One region of the Microbacterium sp. JC 701 genome, then DNA from elsewhere that is predicted to be linked to it. Evidence: predicted binding sites of a transcription regulator. Region 1 holds the regulator's gene; the other holds the start of a gene.
The links. Region 1 encodes LexA, which represses DNA repair genes until DNA is damaged. Its sites were predicted from a motif close to TCGAACANNTGTTCGA; they were not measured.
Positions count from the first base shown of each region.

Region 1 (3,406 bases):
AGGTCGAGCTCGAGTTCGACGCGGGACTCGCTCGTCTCGCGGGTGATCGAGGCGGTGCGGGGCGAGGCGGGGCCGGTCATGACCGCGATCCTACCGAGGCCAGTGCGTCGAGGAACGCCGTGGTCTCGTCGGCCGTGCCCGCCGTCACGCGCAGGTGGTGAGCGATCCCGACGTCGCGGATCAGCACTCCCCGGTCGTACAGGGCCTTCCACGTGGCCGCAGGGTCGTCGACCCCGCCGAACAGCACGAAGTTCGTCCACGACTCGTGGGCGGTGTAGCCGAGGGCGGCCACGGTCGCCGAGATCCGGTCGCGCTGGGCGACGATCGCGTCGACCATCGACAGCATCGTGTCGGCGTGCGCGAGGGCGGCGGTCGCCGCCGCCTGCGTGAGCGCACTGAGGTGGTAGGGCAGCCGTACGAGGCGCAGGGCGTCGACGAGCGCGGGATCGGCGGCGAGGTAGCCCACGCGCGCTCCGGCGAAGGCGAAGGCCTTGCTCATCGTGCGCGAGACGACCAGGCGCGGGCGACCGGGCAGCAGCGAGACCGCGGAGGGCTCGTCGCGGGGGGCGAACTCCTCGTACGCCTCGTCGACGATGACGATGCCGTCGGTGGCGTCGTAGACGGCCTGAACGACGTCGAGGCGAAGAGGCGTTCCGGTGGGGTTGTTCGGGGCGCACAGGAACACGATGTCGGGGCGGCGCTCGCGCACCCGCGCGGCGGCCGATTCCGCGGTGAGCGAGAAGTCGTGCTCGCGCTCGCCCGCGATCCAGGAGGCGCCGGTGGCCCGCGTCAGGATCGGGTACATCGAGTAGGTCGGGGCGAAGCCCATCGCGGTGCGGCCGGGGCCGCCGAACGCCTGGAGGATGTGCTGCAGGACCTCGTTCGAGCCGTTGGCCGCCCAGATCTGCTCGGGAGACAGCCCGTGACCCAGGTAGCCGGCGAAGGCCTCCCGCAGACCGGTGAACTCTCGGTCGGGGTAGCGGTTGACGTCGCGCAGGGCCCGGGCGACGGCGTCGAGAATGTCGTCGGCGACCTCTTGAGGAACCGGGTGGGTGTTCTCGTTGACGTTCAGCGCGACGGGAAGGGCCGCCTGCGGGGCACCGTACGGGGTCATACCCCGGAGATCGTCGCGGAGAGGCAGGTCGTCAAGGCGCACAGTCACCTCACCCATGGTAGGCGGCGACGACGGCCGTGGATCACGACCACAGCTCGCGGCGAGAGCTCGCGAGTCAGCCGACGGGGGCGTAGGCGGCCGGGATGGCGATGCGCTGTCCTGCCGTGACGTTTCCGCCCGAGAGGGCGTTGAGGCGCGTGATCTCGGCGACGACGTCGCGCGGGTCGGCTGCCGGCGCCAGGTCTTCGGCGATCGACCACAGCGTGTCGCCGCTCATGACGGTCATTTCGGCGAACGAACCGGCGGGGGCGCCGGCCTCGCCGGACGCGAGGGCGGACCCGCCACCGACGACCGCGATGCCGAGCGCGATGGCGAGGGGAAGGGCGACGAGGAAGGCGACGACGCGGCGCCCGCGGGCGGTGATGCGCAGGCGGGTGGTCGGTGCGGTGAGGGCGATGCTGCTCATGATGTGCTCCTTGGTGGAGAGATTCGCACCCCGCCCTCGGCCGGGAGGACGGTGGTGCGAATCTGTATTCCGAATCTATCTTCGATACTTTCGATGTGTCAACACCCCGTGTCTCGGAGACCGATCGAACGCGACACGCGCGAGGCTCCGTGTCATTCGGGTCGTCCACCGGATACGGTTTCGACACGGAGACCTCACCACCAACCTCCGACATTCGAATTTCCGCCGTGATTTCCGCGGCGCGAGGGGAGCACAGATGACCGACGCGACGACCGCCGCCGGCCGCGAGCGGCCGCAGACCCGGCGACGCAAGAGCCTCAGCGACAAGCAGCTCGCGATCCTCGAGGTCATCCAGCGCTCGATCGCCCGGCACGGCTATCCGCCGAGCATGCGCGAGATCGGCGACGCCGTCGGACTCAAGTCGCTGTCGAGCGTCACCCACCAGCTGAACCAGCTCGAACTCAGCGGCTACCTGCGACGCGACCCCGGCAAGACGCGCGCGATGGAGGTGCTGATCGACCTCCCCGGTGCCGCGGCCGAGAACCCCGCCGACACCGCGCCCGCGCTCGGCGACGCTGCCCTCGTGCCCCTCGTCGGCCGGATCGCCGCCGGTGTGCCGATCACCGCCGATCAGCAGGTCGAGGAGATCTTCCCCCTCCCCCGTCAGCTCGTCGGCAAGGGCGAGCTGTTCATGCTGAAGGTCTCGGGCGACTCCATGATCGACGCGGCCATCTGCGACGGCGACTGGGTCGTCGTCCGGTCGCAGGCGAACGCCGAGAACGGCGAGATCGTCGCCGCGATGCTCGACGGAGAGGCCACGGTGAAGACCTTCCGCCGCCGCGACGGCCACATGTGGCTCCTCCCCCGCAACAGCGCGTTCGAGCCGATCCTGGGCGACGATGCCGTCGTCCTCGGTCGCGTGGTCGCGGTTCTCCGCGCCGTCTGAACAGGGCACCGGGGGTCGGACGCCCGCCCGCACAGCGGCATCCGGCCCTCGACGTCGTCACACGTTGCCCGGCGCGCCGGATCCGGAGATCCGCCCCGCCGTCGTGACGGCATCCGCGGATGTCGGAGGCCCTGCCTAGGGTGGAGGCATGGCTGACACCCTCCCCTACGGTTCCTGGCCCTCCCCGATCACGCCGGAGTCCGTCGCGCAGGCGTCACCGCGCGTCGACGGGGCTCGGCTCGTGGGCGACGAGGTGTGGTGGGGCGAATCCGTGCCGCACGAGGCCGGCCGCGTCGCCGTCAAGCGTCGCCGGGTCGACGGCGCGGTCGAGACGGTGCTCCCCGCGCCCGCCAACGCCCGCTCCGCCGTGCACGAGTACGGCGGAGGCGCCTGGACCGCGTCCGACGACGGCGAGCTCTATTACGTCGAGAAGACCGATCAGCGCGTGTACGCCCTCCGTCCGGGCGACGCCGCCCGGCCCCTCACCCCCGCCGACGAGGCGGTGCGCCACGGCGGCCTGCGGTGGGAGCACGGCGTGCTCCTCGCCGTGCGAGAGACCCACGGCTCGTCCCGCGTTCCGCAGCGCGCGATCGTGCGCATCCCGCTCGACGGGTCGAGCGACGTCCTCGCCGAGGGCAGCGACTTCCTCGCCCAGCCGGCGCTCTCGCCGAGCGGCCGCCACCTCGCGTGGGTGGCGTGGAACCACCCCGACATGCCCTGGGACGCCACCTCGATCGAGGTCAAGAACCTCGCGACCGGGGAGGTGCGGCAGATTGCCGGTGGCCCGCGCCGCGCACCGCTCCAACCCGTGTGGATCGCCGACGACGAACTGCTCTACGCCGACGATCCCGACGGTCGCTGGAACCTCTTCCGCCGTCCG
Region 1 is NZ_JAJNCV010000001.1:1,452,799-1,456,204, reverse strand. It holds gene hisB (imidazoleglycerol-phosphate dehydratase HisB) at 1-80, opposite strand, end outside; gene LPW41_RS06860 (histidinol-phosphate transaminase) at 77-1,171, opposite strand; gene LPW41_RS06855 (LysM peptidoglycan-binding domain-containing protein) at 1,230-1,580, opposite strand; gene lexA (transcriptional repressor LexA) at 1,837-2,526, shown strand; gene LPW41_RS06845 (prolyl oligopeptidase family serine peptidase) at 2,675-3,406, shown strand, end outside.

Region 2 (3,406 bases), 840 kb from region 1:
TCGCGCGGACGGGGGCCTTCGTCGTTCGCCGGTCACGTCGCAACCTCAGAACAGCGTGGGCTCGCTCGCCGGCGCGACACGGGGGCGGGCGGATGCCGGGACCCCGGTCGACCTGATGGGTCCGAGGCTGCTCGCCGGCGTCGGCGTGCGTGCCGCGAGGCCGGGCTGCGGTCGACCGCGCGGGTGGTCGTCTTCGTCCCACCCGTCGAGGCGGTGCATGCGCAGGAGCGGTCGCATGCGTTTGCCGAGCCAGGTGCGGTAGGCCTTCGGGGCGGAGGTCGACACACCGGGGTACAGCCCCCGGTACGACGACACGAGGTGCGGGTGCTCGCGTTCGAGCCACTCGAAGAACCACTGCTTCGCCCCGGGGCGCAGGTGCAGCGCCCCGTAGACGACGCGCGCCGCACCCGCGGCGCGGATGCGCGCCAGGGCGTGATCGAGCGCGGCGATCGAGTCGGTGAGGTGCGGGATGATCGGCATGAGGAACACCGTCACGCGGAACCCCGCCTCGGTCGCCGCGCGCACCGTGTCGAGGCGCGCCTCGGCGCTGGGGGTGCCCGGCTCGATCGAGTGCTGCAGCGTGTCGTCGAACACCGCGATCGACATCGCCAGCGACACCTTCACCTGTTGCGCCGCCTCGGTGAGCAGGGGCAGGTCGCGTCGGAGCAACGTGCCCTTCGTGAGGATCGAGAACGGCGTGCCGTTGTCGGTCAGGGCGCCGACGATGTCGGGCATGAGGCGGTAGCGCCCCTCGGCGCGTTGGTAGGGATCGGTGTTCGTCCCGAGCATGACGGGCTCGCGGGCCCACGACCCGCGCCGCAGCTCTGTGCGCAGCACGTCGGCGACGTTGACCTTGACCACGATCTGCGAATCGAAATCGGCCCCGTAATCGAGGTCGAGGTATTCATGCGTTTTCCTAGCAAAGCAATATGAACACGCATGAGTGCATCCGCGATAGGGATTCACCGTCCAATCGAATGGCATCGCCGAAACCCCGGGAACGCGATTCAATGCGCTTTTGCACAGCACCTCGTGGAAGGTCATGCCCGCGAACTCCGGCGTCGTGACCGAGCGCACGAGGCCGTCCATGCGCTCCATGCCCGGGAGGGCTCCCGAGTCGTCGACGCCGAGTTGTTGACCTTGCCACCGCATACTCACATTCGAACACATGTTCGACACGAGGGCAAGCCCCGGCATCCGATAATCGCTCCCATGCTCGAATGCCCTCGCGATAATGTGACAGGCGTCGCTGGTTCGTCTGCCGCGATGGGAACGAGGGGCGCATGGAGACCGTGCGACACGTGCGAGGCCACGCGCTGCTGACGGCGGCCGGGCGCCGCCTCGAGCCCCTGCATCCGTCGTGGGTCGAACGTCACCCCGCGGCCGCAGGATGGATCTGGCTCGCGGCGATGGCCGTGCTGATCGTCGTCGTCGACCTCGCGGACGGCCCGGAGCCCCTGCGGGTGGCCGTGTCGTTGAGCGCCGCGCTGCCCTCGCTGGGCGCGACGCTGCTCGTGCTGTCGCAGACGCCCCGTGCGCACCTGGAGTCCGAACCGTCGATCCTCGGTCACTTCTTCGCGCGCTTCTTCGCCCTGCTCGGGGCGCTCATCCTGTGGATCGGATCCGTCGTGCTCGGTGCGGCCGTCGCGGTGCAGCTGACCGAGGATTCCCGCTCGAACACCGAAGCGGCGTGGGAGGAAGCTCTCGAGATCTTCGGCGCCGTCGTGCCCTTCATCGTCGCGGTGCTGTGGGCCGTGCTCATCTTCCGCTGCGTCGGGTACATCGCGCGCTTGCGCGGGTGGGCGCCGGTGCCGACACGGCACCGCATCCCCGAGCAGTTCTTCGCCGAGTCGCCGCGCACCCGGCGCGTGGTGGTCGGGCTCGCGCATCCCGCCCTGCTGCTCGTCGCCGGCACGCTCAGCATCGTCCTCGTGTTCGTCGCGGCGGGCGAAGTCGCCTTCAGCGACGCGCTGTGAGGGCCGCGGGGGCGTCCACCAGGTGAGGCGGGGTCGACCGGTCCGCGGTCCCGGGAGACAATGGGACCAGTCATGTCCCCCGATTCCGAGCTCTCTCCCCGCCGCGCCGCGCGCGCGGAAGCCGAGCGACTCGCGACGGCGGCGCTCTCCGTGCCTGTCGCCCCGGCCGCGCCCGAGACCTCTGCGTCACCGACGCGCCGCACTCTCCGCGAGGCCGGATCGAACGCGGCACCGCTTCGCCGTCGTTCGTTCGCGCCGGTCGAGGCCTCGCCCTCCTCGTCCGAAGGCGGCCGACTCCGTGCCGCGACCGAGTGGTTCTCCGCTCTGCCGACGGCCCGCCGTCGCCGGCTCGCGGTCGTCGCCGGAGCGCTCGCGGTGGTCGTCGCCACCGCGACCGTGGCCGCCGGTTTGGCGATGGGGGCGGGGGCGGATGCCACGGCTTCGACGAGCGCCAACGACGCTACCGTGACGGCGGCGATCGCCGGTCCCCCCGCTGTCCCCTCCGAGGGGCTCCCCGTGCCCGCGGTGTCAGCGGTGGCGGCAACGGCCACGCCGTGCGACGACCCGGCCGTCACGACGGCGCTCTCTGCGGGCGACGACGCCGCCGCCATCGCCGCGGCCGGCGGAGGCAGCGCCTTCCGTGAGGCCGTGGCATCCGGGATCGCGCCCTGCGTATCGCTCTCCGACCCGAACCGCGAATGGGTCGTCGTCAACAAGCAGCGGCCGCTTGAGCCCGTCGACTACTACCCGGGCGACCTCATCATGCCCGCGAACGTCCGCGCCCTCGAAGACTCCGCACTGCGCACGCCGGCGGCGAACGCGCTCACCGCGATGGTGAAGGCCGCCTCCGACGCGGGAGCCGGCGAGATCGGCTACCTGAGCGCGTTCCGCTCGTACACGACCCAGAAGTCCACGTACGCCGGCCGCGTGCGCGTCAGCGGGGTGGAGGGTGCCGATCGCGAGAGCGCCCGACCCGGCTACAGCGAGCATCAGTCGGGTCTGGCCGTCGACATCGTGCCCTGCAACGGTTCGTGCCGCACTCTCGACGACGTCGCCGCGTCGGCTCAGGGCGCGTGGGTGCGCGAGCATTCGTGGGAGTTCGGCTTCGTCACGCGGTACGCGGAGGGTCGCGAAGCGGTCAGCGGATACGAGCCCGAAGCGTGGCACCTGCGCTACATCGGTCCTGAACTCGCTCGCGCCTACCACGAGGGCGGCTTCACCACCCTGGAGGAGTTCTTCGGACTCCCGGCGGCGCCGACGTACTGAGTTCAGCCCCGCCGCCTCCGCGGTGTGAGACGCACGCCTGGCAGGGGCGGCGCCGGAATGCGCTCGGGGCCGTGGTCGATCACGGTCCCGAAGCGCGGCGCCTGTGCTTCCCACGCCTCGCGGGCCTCGACGATCTCGTCGTGCGAACGGCCCACGAAGTTCCA
Region 2 is NZ_JAJNCV010000001.1:615,462-618,867, forward strand. It holds gene LPW41_RS02975 (Rv2578c family radical SAM protein) at 46-1,152, opposite strand; gene LPW41_RS02980 (hypothetical protein) at 1,284-1,976, shown strand; gene LPW41_RS02985 (M15 family metallopeptidase) at 2,049-3,242, shown strand; gene LPW41_RS02990 (pirin family protein) at 3,245-3,406, opposite strand, start outside.
Region 2: LPW41_RS02975 (Rv2578c family radical SAM protein) is a predicted target of LexA. The motif match lies at 1,161-1,176, and genes of this name have one in related genera.